Regions from separate parts of the Demequina sp. TMPB413 genome, predicted to be linked through region 2. Evidence: riboswitches for the same ligand, from Rfam matches in the RefSeq annotation. Region 2 holds a riboswitch; the other holds the start of a gene.
The links. A riboswitch is a leader RNA that binds a small molecule or an ion and turns the genes downstream of it on or off. The one in region 2 is predicted to bind thiamine pyrophosphate.
Positions count from the first base shown of each region.

Region 1: it holds a riboswitch for thiamine pyrophosphate, as region 2 does, so the genes downstream of both, LGT36_RS13550 (thiamine ABC transporter substrate binding subunit) here and LGT36_RS01860 (thiamine-binding protein) in region 2, are expected to answer to the same signal.

Region 1 covers NZ_CP096184.1:2,795,816-2,802,808, forward strand. The annotation lists gene LGT36_RS13545 (iron ABC transporter permease) at 1-1,072, opposite strand, end outside; gene LGT36_RS13550 (thiamine ABC transporter substrate binding subunit) at 1,077-2,129, opposite strand; TPP riboswitch at 2,148-2,264, opposite strand; gene LGT36_RS13555 (glycosyltransferase family 2 protein) at 2,308-3,270, opposite strand; gene LGT36_RS13560 (DUF2304 domain-containing protein) at 3,309-3,719, opposite strand; gene LGT36_RS13565 (glycosyltransferase family 2 protein) at 3,716-4,456, opposite strand; gene LGT36_RS13570 (Gfo/Idh/MocA family protein) at 4,509-5,495, opposite strand; gene LGT36_RS13575 (DegT/DnrJ/EryC1/StrS aminotransferase family protein) at 5,495-6,589, opposite strand; gene LGT36_RS13580 (acyltransferase) at 6,619-6,993, opposite strand, start outside.
Region 2 covers NZ_CP096184.1:400,300-407,292, forward strand. The annotation lists gene LGT36_RS01840 (class I SAM-dependent methyltransferase) at 1-489, shown strand, start outside; gene LGT36_RS01845 (ABC transporter ATP-binding protein) at 470-1,282, opposite strand; gene LGT36_RS01850 (ABC transporter substrate-binding protein) at 1,312-2,331, opposite strand; gene LGT36_RS01855 (ABC transporter permease) at 2,341-3,126, opposite strand; gene LGT36_RS01860 (thiamine-binding protein) at 3,123-3,416, opposite strand; TPP riboswitch at 3,529-3,641, opposite strand; gene LGT36_RS01865 (mobile mystery protein B) at 3,768-4,373, opposite strand; gene LGT36_RS01870 (mobile mystery protein A) at 4,376-4,834, opposite strand; gene LGT36_RS01875 (hypothetical protein) at 4,946-6,019, opposite strand; gene LGT36_RS01880 (RNA polymerase sigma factor) at 6,016-6,579, opposite strand; gene LGT36_RS01885 (hypothetical protein) at 6,692-6,993, opposite strand, start outside.

The DNA.
Region 1 (6,993 bases), 520 kb from region 2:
CAGCGGCGGCCACCGCGAGCACTCCCACAAGCAGGGCGAGGGACGCCGCCGCGACTGCGATCCACAGCGAGGCGGCGACGGAGCCCGCGATGCTGCCCGCGGCCTCCGACAGTCCGAATAGGGTGCGGTACGCGTCGAGGGTTGGTCCGTGCTGTCCCCGCAGCGACCGCGCGACGAGTGTGCCGAGCGGGACCAGCGTGAGGACAAGGGCTGGGGCAAGGGCGAGCGCGATCGCGGCGGCATCGCTCCGCCCGGCACTCGGGCGCAGGGGAGCGGCCTGGGTCACCGCATAGCGACCGGGACGCGACAGCCAGCCCACCCCTGCGGCCACCGAGGCGATGAGGCAGGCCTGCACGATCGCGATGATCGCGGCGCCGCGCAGGTCAAGGAACGACGTGAGCTCGAGGTACGCGGCGGTCTCTAGCGTCCTGATGCGTGTGCCTCCCAGCACCAGCACGATGGCGAAGGACGTCGAGCAGAACAGGAAGGTGATGGCCGCCGCCCCGGCCACCGACCGGCGCACCGCAGGCCACACCACCCGGCGTGCGGCCGCGGCACGCGACGCGCCAAGGGTGCGCGCGGCCGCCACGAGCCGCTCGTCCATGCCCTCCAGCGCCGGCCCCACCGTGCGCAACACCACCGCGACGTTGAAGAACGCGAGGGCCGCGATGATCGCCGGCAGGCCGTGCCTGGCACCGAGCGCAGGCGCCAGGTCGCGCTGCAGCGTCAGGAACGCGAGGGCGACCACCATGGTGGGAAGCACAAAGGGGGCCGTGAGCGCCGCCGCGAGCAAGCGCGAGCCGCGCCAGCGTCGGCGATACAGCGCCCAGGCCGCAGGCAGGCCAATCGCGAGCGTCAGCGCGGTGCCAGCGCCAGCCAACCCCAGCGTCGTGCCCGCCGCCTGGAGGACGGCGCGCACCGAGACCGTGGCGTCTTGGCCCGCCAGGCTCGGCGCGAAGAAGGCTCTGCGCACAGTGGCGAAGAGCGGCCACGCGAAGAAGGCCCCCAGGAACACGACGGGGACCGCCGCGGCGGCTGCCGCGACGATCCCGCGCCGTGCGAAGAGGGGCATCGGACTACTGGCCGTCGATCACGATCTCGGTCCACTCGCGCAGCAGCTGATCGCGCTGGGCGTCGATCTGGGCGGGATCCATGACGATCGGGTTGTCTGATAGCGGCGCGTACTTCTCCCACGCAGCCGGGATGGTGGCGGTGGGCGACACGGGATAGACGTACATGTTGTCCGGCAGTGCCGACTGCACGGAGTCGCTCAGCATCCAGTCGACGACGGCCTTGGCGGCCTCGGGGTTCTGGGCACCGTCCAGGACGCCCGCGTACTCGACCTGGCGGAAGCACGTGTCGAGCAGCGCGGTGCTCGTGGGGTTGCCGTCGACCACCTCGGAGGGCGGGGACGACGCGTAACTCAGCACGATGGGGTAGTCGCCGCCGTAGTTGGGAACCGAGAAGTCGACAAAGTAGGTATCCGACCAGCCGGCCGTGACCTTCAGGCCGTTGTCGCGAAGGCCGCGCCAGTAGTCCTTCCAACCTTCGCCGTACGTCTCGTAGGTGGCGAGCAGCAACGCGAGGCCTGGGGACGACGTGGCGGGGTTGGAGACCGACACCATGTTGGCGTATTCGGGCTCGAGGAGGTCGTCGAACGTGGCGGGTGCTGGCGTCCCGTCGCCGAACGCCGCGAGGTCGATGTTGAAGCACACGTCCGAGTAGTCGATCGCGGTGAGTTGACCGGCGACCGAGTCGGTCGCGCTGGGGGAGACGTAGTCGGCGAGGGCCTCCGACGCCACGGCCCGCGAGGCGAACGTATTGTCGATGCCGACCACTGCGTCGCCGAGGGGCGCACCCGACGTGAGGGCGAGTTGGTTCACGAGCGTTCCCGCGTCGCCCACCGGCTCAAACGTGACGTCGATGCCGCTGGTCGCCTCGAAGTCGGCGATCACGTCTTCAGGGAGCGCGAAGCTGTCGTGGGTGAGGACCGTGACGGCGCCGGTGGCGGCAGGGGCTTCTGACTCGCTGGACGTGGGCGCCTGGGTGGGTTTGCTTTCACTGGCCGAGCAGGCGGCGAGCAGCAGTGCGCTCGCGACCGCCATGGACATGGTGGTTGAGGTCTTCATGGATCCTCCTTCATCAGGAGGGGACGAGTCTCGACTCCCTACGCCGGTGCGAGCCGGATCAGGTTCGAGGGTCTGCGGCGTGTCCGCACTCTCAGCGCCCTTGCCTTGCGGCGAGGCGCTCCCCTGTCGTGTGAAGCCATCGTAGCGCGACGGTCGGGAGGTCCTCGCGCCCCTTGGATTACATCGGCTGGACGAGGTCGCGCCACCTCTCGAGCGCGGGCCGATGCGTGAAGCGCGCGTAGTCGCCGCTACGATAGCGGCGCATGATCCCCGGTAGACGGGCGGGCCAGAACCACGGCATCGTCGCCCGCTGGGCTTCGAAGAGTGCTTTGTCCTCGACGAGTGCCAGGTCTGCGGCTGCGGCGTTGTGGGCTGCAAGGCGCTCGCGGAGCGACTCCGCCCTGGTGCGCAGTGTCTCGTAGCGATCGCGGCGATAGGTCATGGCCACGCGCACCTGGCCCCACAGCGTCTGGGGCGGGACGCCGATCTGGTTGCTGCCGTGTACGCGGTAGTCGATCAGTGGCTGCTTCTCCACCAGCAACGTGCCCAAGGACGCAGCTAAGAAAGCAAGCCACTCGTCGTGCACATAGTGCTCTGGGATTGGTAGGGCTGCGTCGAGGAGGTCGCGCGTGAGCATGGCTGTGGCGCCGGTAACGATGTTGCGGCGGACGAGGGGCTCGGCGCCTTTGCCGTCCATGACGGCGTCGAGTTCGTGCGACGCGACGCCATAGGAGGCGAACAAGTGCTCGCCGCTGAACGCGCCGGCGTCGTCGACAATGCGGGCGTCGGTGAAAATCATGGCGGGCCGCTTCGCCGTTTGCAGTTGCGGCACGAGCGTGGCCGTCTTGTCGGGACGCCACACGTCGTCATGGTCGCTCAAGGCGATCAATTCCCCCGTGCACGCCGCGAGCGTGCGTGAGAAGTTGGGTGCTACCCCTCCGGACGGCTCGGTGAAGGCGATCCGCACCACGTCTCCGCGGGGGTGCGCCGCCGCGATGGTCTCGATGCGCTCAAGCGTGCCATCGGTGGAGCCGTCGTCGCCAATGAGGACCTCATCAACAGGGAGGTCTTGGTCGAGAATGCTGCGCAGTTGGGTCTCGATGAAGCGACCGCTGTTATAGGTGCACAGGGCGACGGACACGCGAGGACGGGTAGCGTCGGGACCAGAATTCACGGGCGTCAGCGCTCGGCTCCCGAACCGCCGTCGTGCCTGGGCTCGCCGCGATCCGCGCAATCGGCCGTCTCGCCGCCAAGCTCCCCCACCCGCAACTCGAGCAACGCCACGGTCTCTGCGAGGTCGCGCGTCTTGGACTCGAGGCGGGTGAGTTCGGCGCTGTGTTGCAGACTCACCAAAAACAGAATGGTGATCGAGACAAAGAACACCAGGTTGACGGGCAGTTCGATGCCTGTCGCTCTCGCCGCCCACGTCAGAGACTCGGGGAACGCGCCTGCGAGGAGAGCCAGCGCGCCGGCGGCGAGCCACCAGATGGCGTGGCGCTCGCGCAACTTGCGCTGGCGGAGCAGGCTCACCACCACGAGAAGCACAAACAGCGCCGCCGCGATACTGAAGATGTAGGCCCTCACACTCATGCGGGCACCTCGCTCGTGCTCGGCGCCTTCGCCTTGGGCCGGGCGTACGCGAACATGAGGGCCAGGGTCGCCCTCGCCAGGTAGATCGCGGCCCGCACAGGGCTTTGCGAGGGCGCGCCTTCGCTGCGGTGGCGCATCGCGGTGGGAACTTGGGTGGCGGTCAGGCCCGCGCGGCAGGCGAGCACGAGTGACTCAATAGTGTCGCCCAAGTACTCCGCCGGGTACTCGCGAGAGAACAACTCGATCGCGCGCGGACCGGAGGCGCGGAAGCCCGACGTGGTGTCGGTCAGCTTCGAACGGGCCGTCCTGCTGATGACCCGTGCGAGCACCCAGCTGGCCCAGCGGCGCGGGCCGCGCATCACGTACGCGCCCTCGCCTGCAAAGCGGGCACCGATGACGATGTCGTAGTCATCGAGTCGTTCCAGCAGGGCCGCCACGGTGGCGGGGTCGTGTTGACCGTCGGCGTCGATTTGGACCACCGCGTGAAAGCCATGCTCGGCCGCATAGCGAAAGCCCACACGCATCGCGCCGCCTACGCCAAGGTTGAAGGGCAGCGTGGCGACGAGCGCTCCAGCGGCCCTCGCGACGTCGCTTGTGCCGTCGGTGGAGCCGTCGTCAACCACCAGCACGGTGATGCCGGGGAGGGTGGCACGCGTCTCGCTGACCACGCGCCCAACGGACTGGGATTCGTTGTACGCCGGCATCACGATGAGCGTCTGCCCGAGCGCAGTTCCCATGGTCGGAGCATAGCATCGGGGCCGTCGTGGCCCCGATGCTGGGACGCCCTCGTTAACGGTTGATCGTGGTGCCCGTGCGGGCGGATTCGAGCACTGCGTCCACCACCGCGACGGTCTCCAAACCTTCTCGCATGGTGACATACGTGGCGGACTTGCCCAGGATGCCGTCGCGGAACGCGGCGTGCTCAGTGGCGAGCGGTTCGGCCTTCGCAATCGCGAAGCGTGTGACGTTGCCCTCCGACACTCCGCGGAACCCTGCGATCTGATCCCAGGTGGTCGCGATGGTGCCGTTCTCGAAGAAGGTCAGGTCTGCCGTGAGCGTATCGGCCACGAATGCGCCTCGTTCACCGGTGACGATGGTGGCGCGCTCCTTCATGGGTGAGAGCCAGTTGATGAGGTGGCTCGTGACGGTGCCGTTCGCGAGCCGCCCGGTGATCGACACCAGGTCCTCGTGTTCCCGTCCGCTGCGGTGTGCCACCTGCGCGCTGACCGACGCGTAGGTCGATTGCGCCACCCAAGCGGCGAGGTCGATGTCGTGCGGGCCTAGGTCGCGCACCACGCCGACGTCGGCGATGCGGGCGGGGAACGGTCCCTGGCGACGCGTGGCAATTTGGTAGACATCGCCGAGCTCGCCGTTCTCGAGGCGCGCGCGCAGGCTTTGGACCGCAGGGTTGTAGCGCTCGATGTGTCCGACCGCTCCCACGAGACCGCGGCTCTCGAACGCGGTGGCGATACGTTCGGCGGAGGCGGTGTCGTGGCCGAGAGGCTTCTCCACCAAGGCGTGAACGCCTGCTTCTGCCACCGCAAGGGCGACGGGCTCGTGGTAGATCGTGGGCACGGCGACAACGACGTAGTCGAGTCCCGCCTTCAGCAGCGTCTCGATGTCAGGCGCCACCTCAAGTCCGCCCGCGACGCCATGAGCGTCCCCCATGCCGTCGGCGACGCCCACAAGATCAACGCCTTCAAGGGCTCGGAGCACGCGAGCGTGGTGACGACCCATGCTCCCGAGACCGATGAGTCCTGCACGCAAGTTCGCCATCAGGCACCCGCTCCCGCGACGGCGTTGACGGCTTCGATGACGCGATCAACATCCGCGTCACTGAGGCCCGGGTGTACGGGAAGCGACAAGACTTCCTGAGCGGCCTTCGCCGTGACGGGAAGGTCGGCCTCCGTGCGCAGAGACGGCAGTTCGTGGTTGGGGATCGGGTAGTAGACCCCGGAGCCGACTCCGTGCTCGTCGAGCAGGGCCTTGGCGAAACCGTCCCTGTCCTGGGGGACGCGAATCGTGTACTGGTGGTACACGTGGACGGCGCCCTCGGCAACAGGCGGGACGACGACGCCCTGAAGGTTCGCGTCGAAACGACCGGCGATCTCTTGGCGGCGGGCGGTCCAGGCGGGCAACTTGGTGAGTTGCACGCGGCCGATCGCGGCGTGAATGTCCGTCATGCGGGCGTTGAAGCCCACCACCTCGTTCTCGTAGCGGCGCTCCATGCCCTGGTTACGCAACAACTTGACCAACCGTGCGACCTCGTCGGTGGCACAGGAGACCATTCCGCCCTCGCCGGACGTCATGTTCTTGGTGGGGTAGAGGCTGAACATCGCGAAGGTGCCAAAGGACCCGACGGGGGCTCCCTGCCACTGGGCGCCGTGCGCTTGCGCGGCATCCTCGACGAGTTGGACCTTGTGCTGCGCAGCGACCTCGGCCAAGCGGGTCATGTCAGCGGGGTGGCCGTAGAGGTGCACCGGCATGATCGCGGCGGTGCGCTCGGTGATGGCCGCTGCGGCGGCGTCTGGGTCCATGCAGAACGTGTCGGGGTCGATGTCCACGAACACGGGAGTGGCGCCGGTCAGGGCGACCGAGTTCCCGGTGGCCGCGAAGGTGAAAGACGGCACGAGGACCTCGTCGCCTGCGCCGATGCCTGCGGCGAGGAGGCCAAGGTGCAGCCCCGACGTGCCGGAGTTGACGGCCACGCATGTGCGCCCGCCCACCAGTTCGTCAGCGAACTCACGTTCGAAAGCGGCGACCTCTGGACCCTGAGCGATCATGCCGGAGCGCATGACGCGGTCGACGGCAGCGCGCTCCTCGTCCCCGATGATCGGGCTCGCGGCGGGAATGGTGGGTTGGTTCATCATCTCTTCCTTCGATGTGGGAGTCGCGTGCGTCAGCGTGGCGCGAGCGCGCCGTCAGTCTCTTCGTACAGGGAGTTGGTCACGGGGCAGCGGTAGGTGGTGTCGCCCTCCTTGACAAGCGGCGAGCCCGCCTCTCCCACCCAGCCGATGCGTCGGGCGGGAACGCCCACCACGAGCGCGTAGTCAGGGACGTCCTTTGTCACCACCGCACCGGCGGCGACGGTGGCCCACCGTCCGATGGTCACGGGCGCGACGCACACCGCCCTGGCGCCAACCGAAGCGCCGTGTCGGACAGTGACGCCCACCGGCTCCCAGTCGTGCGCGGACTTGACCGAGCCGTCGATGTTGATGGCGCGCGGGAAGTGATCGTTGGTGAACACCACACTCGGACCCACAAAGACGCCGTC
Region 2 (6,993 bases):
GGTTTCAGCGTCGAGGCGATCGACCTCTCACCAGAGGCGGTGGCGTGGGGTCGCGAACGAGCACAGGCGCGCGGCCTTGATGTCCGCTTCACGTGCGGCGACGCGTTCACGCTCCCTGCAGACACCCTGGCCGGCCCGTACGACCTCATCTACGACTCAGGCTGCCTGCACCACCTCGCTCCCCATCGACGCATCGGCTACCTAGCGCTGCTCGAGCGCGCCCTCGCGCCCGGTGGGCTTTTCGGCCTCGTGTGCTTTGCGCGCGGCCAGATGGGAAGCGAGCTTCCCGATGCGCAGTTGTATCGCGCTGGACGGTTTGAGGCGGGTATGTCCTTCAGCGACGTGGATTTGAGGTGGATTTTCGCTGACCTCGAGGAGGTCGAGTTGCGCGCCATGGTGGCCCAAGACGAATTGTCGCCGATGTTTGGACAACCCTTCCTGGCGACGGGGCTCTTCCGGCGACCGTCCTCTAGCAGTCGAGCGCACTGAGCAGGGCCGCGCGGTCGTAGCGATTGCCGCCTTTCGCTCTATGCGCTCGTGCTTCCAGCAGCACCCGCCCGGGCCGGTCAGACAGGACGACGATCCGGTCGGCCAGCATCATGGCCTCGTCGATGTCATGGGTCACCAACACGACGCCGGAGCCCGTCACCCCGGCCGCGCTGGCATCGGCCGCTGCGGTGCGCTCAGCGAGGTTCACCGACGCCAGCCAAGCATTCATGCGCCGCCTGGTCACGGGGTCGAGTCCGCCAAACGGCTCGTCGAGCAACAACACCGGGCGCTCCGCCAGACACGTGCGCAGGAGCGCAAGCCGCTGTCTCATGCCACCCGACAGCTCGTGCGGCCAAGCGCGCTCGAAGCCGCCCAGACCGAACTCCTCGAACAACCGCCGCGCCCGCACCGAAGCCCGGTCGCGCGGCACGCCAGCAGCGATCGCCCCCACCATGGCATTGGACAGCGCCCGACGCCACGGCAGCAGTCCGTCGCGCTGAGGCATCCAGGCCGTCGCCCGTCGCCCGGCACCGTCGCGCGGCACCTCGATCTCGCCCGACACCTGCGCGCGCTGGTCAAGCAGCCCTCCGAGCGCTCGCAGCAGCGTTGACTTACCGCAACCTGACGGGCCGAGGATGGCCACAAACTCACCATCCCCGACCTCCAGATCCACGGTGTCGAGGACCGTCACGGCCTCGCCACCCCGCCGTAGCGCAGGGAACGTGACAGTCAGGCCTCGTACCGTCAAGACGGCGCCGACGCCGGAGGTGGGTCGGGCGTCAGCCCTCGCCATCTCCGTCGCCTTCCCCGTGACCGGCGTCGTCATTTCTGGGCGGGAAGGAACTCGTTGGTCCACGCTTCTCCCACGCCAGGGTCGCCGTCGAGCATGCCGCCGTCGGTGAGCCACTGCGAGAACTGCTCCCACGTCGCCCGTTCCTGCACTCCCCAGGTCTCCGGAGCGTCGGCGTACTGGTCCGCGAGCCACTGCGCGCTCGCGGTGACCAGTGCCTCGTCTAGCTCTGGCGCGGCCGCCATCAAGGCATCGGCCGCTGCCTGGGGGTCCTCCATTGCGGCGCCGTAGCCGCGGGCCGTGACCTCGACGAACGCGCGCACGGTCTCGGGGTGCTCGGCGATCTGGTCGGCCGACGTCGCGATCAGCGGCGTGTACCAGTCCGGGATGCAGTCGAACCAGTCGCGGAAGGCGATGGTCGAGACGTCCATGGCGTCCACGTCGCTCAGCCGAATGGTGTCCCACGCGTCCATCACCCAGGCGACGTCGAACTGGTCTTGGGTGAGCCCGATGCGGAAGTCGTCGCTCACCAGCGGCGTGTGTTCCACCAGCGCGGGATCGCCACCGTCGCACGCGACCAGGCTGGAGATGATGGCCTCCTCAAGCGCGGAGCCGTACGAGCCGTAGCGCTTTCCCTCCAGGTCGCGCGGCCGCGTGATCCCGTCGGACGTGAGCGAGATGAGCGACGAGGTGTTGTGTTCGATCACGGTCGCGAGGGAGACGACGTCGGCGCCGGCCGCGCGGGCGGGTAGCAGTCCCTCTGCCACGGAGTATGCGAAGTCGGCCTGGCCTGCGGCGAGCAGCTGAAGGCCCGAGGTCTCTCCCGGTTCGATCACGGTGACGTCCAAGCCCGCGTCCTCGTACCAACCGTTGGCGAGCGCCAGGTAGAGGCCGGTGTGGTTGGTGTTGGGCGTCCAGTCGAGCACGACGGTGACGGGGGTGAGGTCGTCAGGCGCGTCGGACGCGTTGTCGGTGGCCTGGGCGCTTGAGCATGCCGCGAGAGAGACGGCAACCACAGTTGTGAGGGTGGCGAGACGGATGGGGTGAGTCATGAGTTTCTCCTAGGTTGAGGTCTGGTGGGTGTGCCACGGCATCGCGAGGCGCCGCAGCAGGGCGATCACGACCACCAACACTGCGGTGAGCAGTGCGATGAGCACGATGCCGACAAAGATCTGGTCCACCGCGTAGGCCTTGCGGGAGCGCTGGATGAAGACGCCGATGCCGGATTCCCCTGCGAGGTATTCGGACACCACCGCTGCGCCCACGGCGTAGGTGGCGGCGATGCGAAGGCCCGCGAGCGCGCCCGGCACCGAGGCGGGCAACCGCACCAGCCATAGCTGATGCCTCCGCCCGCCGCCCAAGCCGGCCACGACGTCGGCGTGCTCGGCGTCCACCTCGCGGATGGCCGCCGTCGCGGCCACCAGCACGGGGAAGAACACCGTCAGCGCGACCAGCACCACCTTGGAGGTGAGCCCGAAGCCCGCCCACAGGATCATGAGCGGCGCGAGCACCACGGTGGGGATGGTCTGGCTGAGCAGCACCACCGGGCGGGTGGCGTGGCCGACGCTGGGGACGGCCGACGTGACGATGGCCAGCATCCACCCCAGCGCCGTGCCAAAGGCCAGGCCCAGCACGGCCTCGGTGGCCGTGGTGGCGACGTGCTGACCCAGGACCGATGACTGCTCGACCGCGGTGGCAACCACCTGAGAGGGACTGGGCAACACGAACTCCGGCAGCTCGCCAAGGTGTACCGAGGCCTCCCATGCTCCGATGAGCACCGCCACGGTGGCGGCGCCGATGAGCGCCGCGCGCCAGCGGTGGCCGCGCGGTCTGGCGGGACCGGTCATCGGCGGTGTTTGCCCACCAGGTCCTGCACGCTGGGGCCGGCGTCGTCCGCCCCGCCGGAGACCTTGATGACGGAAAGGCAACCTTCCGCGCCCGCGGCGAGGGTCGCGTCGTGCACCTGACGCAGCAGGGCCCACACGGCGTCGGGCGCGCCCTCGATGGTGGTGCCCATGGCGCCCACCTCGTAGGAAAGGCCCGACCCGGAGATGACGGCGATGGCGGCGTCCACATGGGCGTAGCGGTCGGTGGCGGTGCCGGTGGGGCGGGGCAGGACTTGGATCTCGGCGATCACGGTGACTCCTTGGCGAAAGGACCGGGGAGTCAGCACGGTGCACAAGTCAGCCATCGTCGGCACGGGGGGCATGCGCGGGGCAAGACCCCAAAGGGCCCGACTCTGCAGACGCCCGTGCCTTCAGACACGTCCTTACGCTGGCATTACCCAGGTCAAGTTCTCGGGTCTACGGCGCCTGTGGCCGTACTCTCAGCTCGGCTGCCCCGAGCTCCCCGCGTTTGCCCTTGCATCATAACCACATGATGGCGCCGGCCATGTGCCATGCGCGTCATTGTGCGTAGGGCGCCGTCGGGTGCCGCACGCTGCGTTCGGGGAAACACGACTCGAGTGCCGACCGAGGTCGCTCCGCCGCTATGACCGTGCGAACCTCAAGAGGTCGGCCAGGTCGTCGGGGTCTCGATCAGCGCGCCGCAGCGCGGCGAGATAGGCGGCGCGATCTGGCCCGGCAGCATCGAGACTCGCGCCTCCCCAGGTGAACTCCGGGACCCCGAGACTCCGAGCCAACAGGTCGGTCAACAGGCGGGCATGGCGGCCATTGCCGTTGGGAAACGGGTGGATCGCCACCAACTGGTGATGCACGCGAACGCACGCCATCTCCGGGGTGATCCATGTAGCCTCCGGCGCGACCCAGAAGCGGGCGCTTTCGACCAGATCACGTACAGAAACCGATATGCGGGCGGGATCCATGCCGATGTTGCGCTCCGACGCGCGATAGGTCCCTGCCCAACGCCACACGCTGCGGTACATCCGCCGATGCAGTTGGCGCACAAACTGTTCCGTCAGGAGACGATCAGCCGTACGGGCTGCAGGGGAGCGCGTTGCCCAGATGCGGGCCGAGGCGATGCCAGCTTGTTCCACCAGGTTGAGATCTGCGCGGGTGGCGATGAAGGTGGGGATGAGGCCCACGGCCTCCTCGTCGCTGACCGGTGTCGCGCCGTCGGGCAGGGGCTCGCTCACGGCTAGACACGCCACAAGGAGCGGGAGTCGATGAGTTGGGCGATCCGATCCTCGACCAGGCTCTGCGTGGCCTGCGCGTCGACGGATTGGTCCTCGAGGGCCATGGTGGTGGCGACGGGGCCCAGTTCTGCGCGAGCGACGACCTCGGCCTGGCGGTGAACCTGCTGTTCCAGCGGGACCCTCGGCACCAGGGCATACACGACGTCGCAGCCCAGAGCGTCGGCGGCGCGGGTCAAGGTGTCGAGCCCGATGGTGCCAGCGCGTTCGCTGGCCTCGAGTTTGCTGACGGCCATACTGGTTACCCCGAGTCGCGCAGCCATGTCGCGAGTCGACATGCCAAGAGCGTCGCGCACGGCACGGATCCAGCCGGACTGCGGACGCGCGAACACGTCTACGGGCGCCGTGCGAATGTGGCGGCTACGCAGGTCAAGTTGCCGGCGGGCAAGGCGTCGTGTTTGCATACCTCTAAGTTATCACAATGGGTGGATCGTGCATACGTGTACGTTTCCGAGAAGACGCACTACGCCTACGCATGGGTTTCAGTTGAGTGCGAGAACCTGCGGGCGCGTCTCCTATTCACCCATCCCGCACGTGCCGTTGAGCCACCTCTCGGCATAGTCCACGTCCCCGCCGACGATGCGAGGGATGAGGATGTCCCGATCACTTTCGCCCATTTGTGGGTTGTACTTCTGAATCACCTCGAGGTCAGGGAATCGCTGCAGTTGGGCGGCGGCGGTCGCGACGCGCTCGGGGTTGTCCACCTGGGAGGCCCCGACAAACTCGGCGATCCACGCGCACTGCCAGTGAGTGGCGGCCGAGACCAGGATGTCTCCCTTGGCGAAGGCAACGGGCACCTCGACGGCGTCGCCGGTGTCGGGGTCCGGGCGAAGGAGGCCAAATATGTAGGTGGTATCGGTCTCAGAGATGTAGGCGCCGCCCTGCCCTCCCGGCACCAGGTCCACGAGTTCCGGCGCGTAGAACCCTGGCGGGTACGGCTCGCCGAACACGGACATCGCGATCTCTGGCGACCCTGGGGCTGCGCCGAGGTCCGCCAAAGCGGTGATTTCCAGGACTTCCTTGGTGCGCGCATCAATGAGGATCAGGCTGTCGGCAGGCCACGATGGGTCAGGATCTGGCACCGCGAAATCCTCGCCCAGCCGGGCGTACACCCCGAGCGCGTCGATATTCGTGCGGTAGTACGCCTCCACCATCGTGTTGTCTGCGGTGTTGATGAGGACGGTGTCGGGGTGGTCGAGGATCTGATCCGGCCACTCGCCGCACGGCGCGTCGGGGGAGGAGTTGAACCACCCCATCAGTCCGCCCAGATCTCCGACGGGCTTGCCAGACACGACCTGTGCTGCAAGGCAGGCTGCGGCGCGCTGGGTCGGTGAGGACGTTGGTTGTGACGTAGCTTCCGATGGTGGGGCGACAGGGGCGCTGTCGCCCCACATCGACATCGTTGACGCGCCATATGTCGCACCTGCGAGTACCGCGAGTGCCACGAATGACGAGACCACGGCGCGTCCGGTACGGTGCCGGGCGATGCGCCGTTCCACGGCATCCAAGTCAGTGTGCAGCGTCGTCCCATCGAAACCCAGGCCGGCGATCGACTGAAGATTCTGAAACGCTTCCCTTGCGTCGCTCATCGTCCACTCCCGTCACGCATGTGCACAGACGCGGTCTCCGGATCGTCCAGGTCGAGCTCCGGCAACACTTCGCGCAACTTGGCCCTGGCGTCGGATAGGTACCGCTTTACCGTCCCCGGTGCGAGGCCGAGGGCTTCCGCGACCGCATCGACGGTGAGGTCGTCCATGAAGCGCAACACGATGCAGGCCCGCTCCCGCGGGGCGAGAACAAGGAGCGCCGACTGCAGGTCCAACGCGGATTCAACGTCCCCGGCGTGGTCGGGAGAGATGGGAAATCCCCTCACCCATTCCTGAAAGTCACCGCTGGTGCCGGAGACCAGCGGTCTGGCGGCAAGTCGGCGCGACCGGTCGATGAACGCTGTCGCGATGGCCCGCTTCACGTACGAGTGTGCCGCGTCCAGCGAAGAGGCAGTTCGGCCGCTGCGAAAGGCTCGCACTAACGCGTCCTGAAGCAGGTCATCCGCGTCGTACCGGTCGCCCGTGAGCGCAAATGCATAGCCGAATAGCGCGCGCCCGCGTTCACGCACCAGCTGGTCGAGCATGACCCGCCACGCGCTCATTGCGACACCCCCTGGCTACTCACGCCAGCATCAACGCAGCGGCACGCGCAAAGGGTTGGGGTGGGGCCAAGCGCCCACCCCGAGGTGGCTCCCAGTTTGCTCCCGGAGCAGGTCACTCCCACGAGGGTGCTGTGGTGACGAGACTGTCGACTTCGAGTGCGTCCCTGCCCACCACGTGGCCCTCGACGCCGACAGGGCAATCAAGCTTGGCGGGAGGTGTCATCGCCGTCGGTTCGAAGCTCACCGTTGTCGTCCAACATTGGATGACCGCACGGTGCTGGGTGTCGTGTGCTTGGGATCGCGTCGCGTATCCCACGTCAAGCACTTCGACGTTCCACGTTGGCTTGCTTTCGTCAAGGTCAAGGAGCCAGGATCCCTCCTGGAAGGACGCGGCGACTGTTTGCTCGTCAGCGG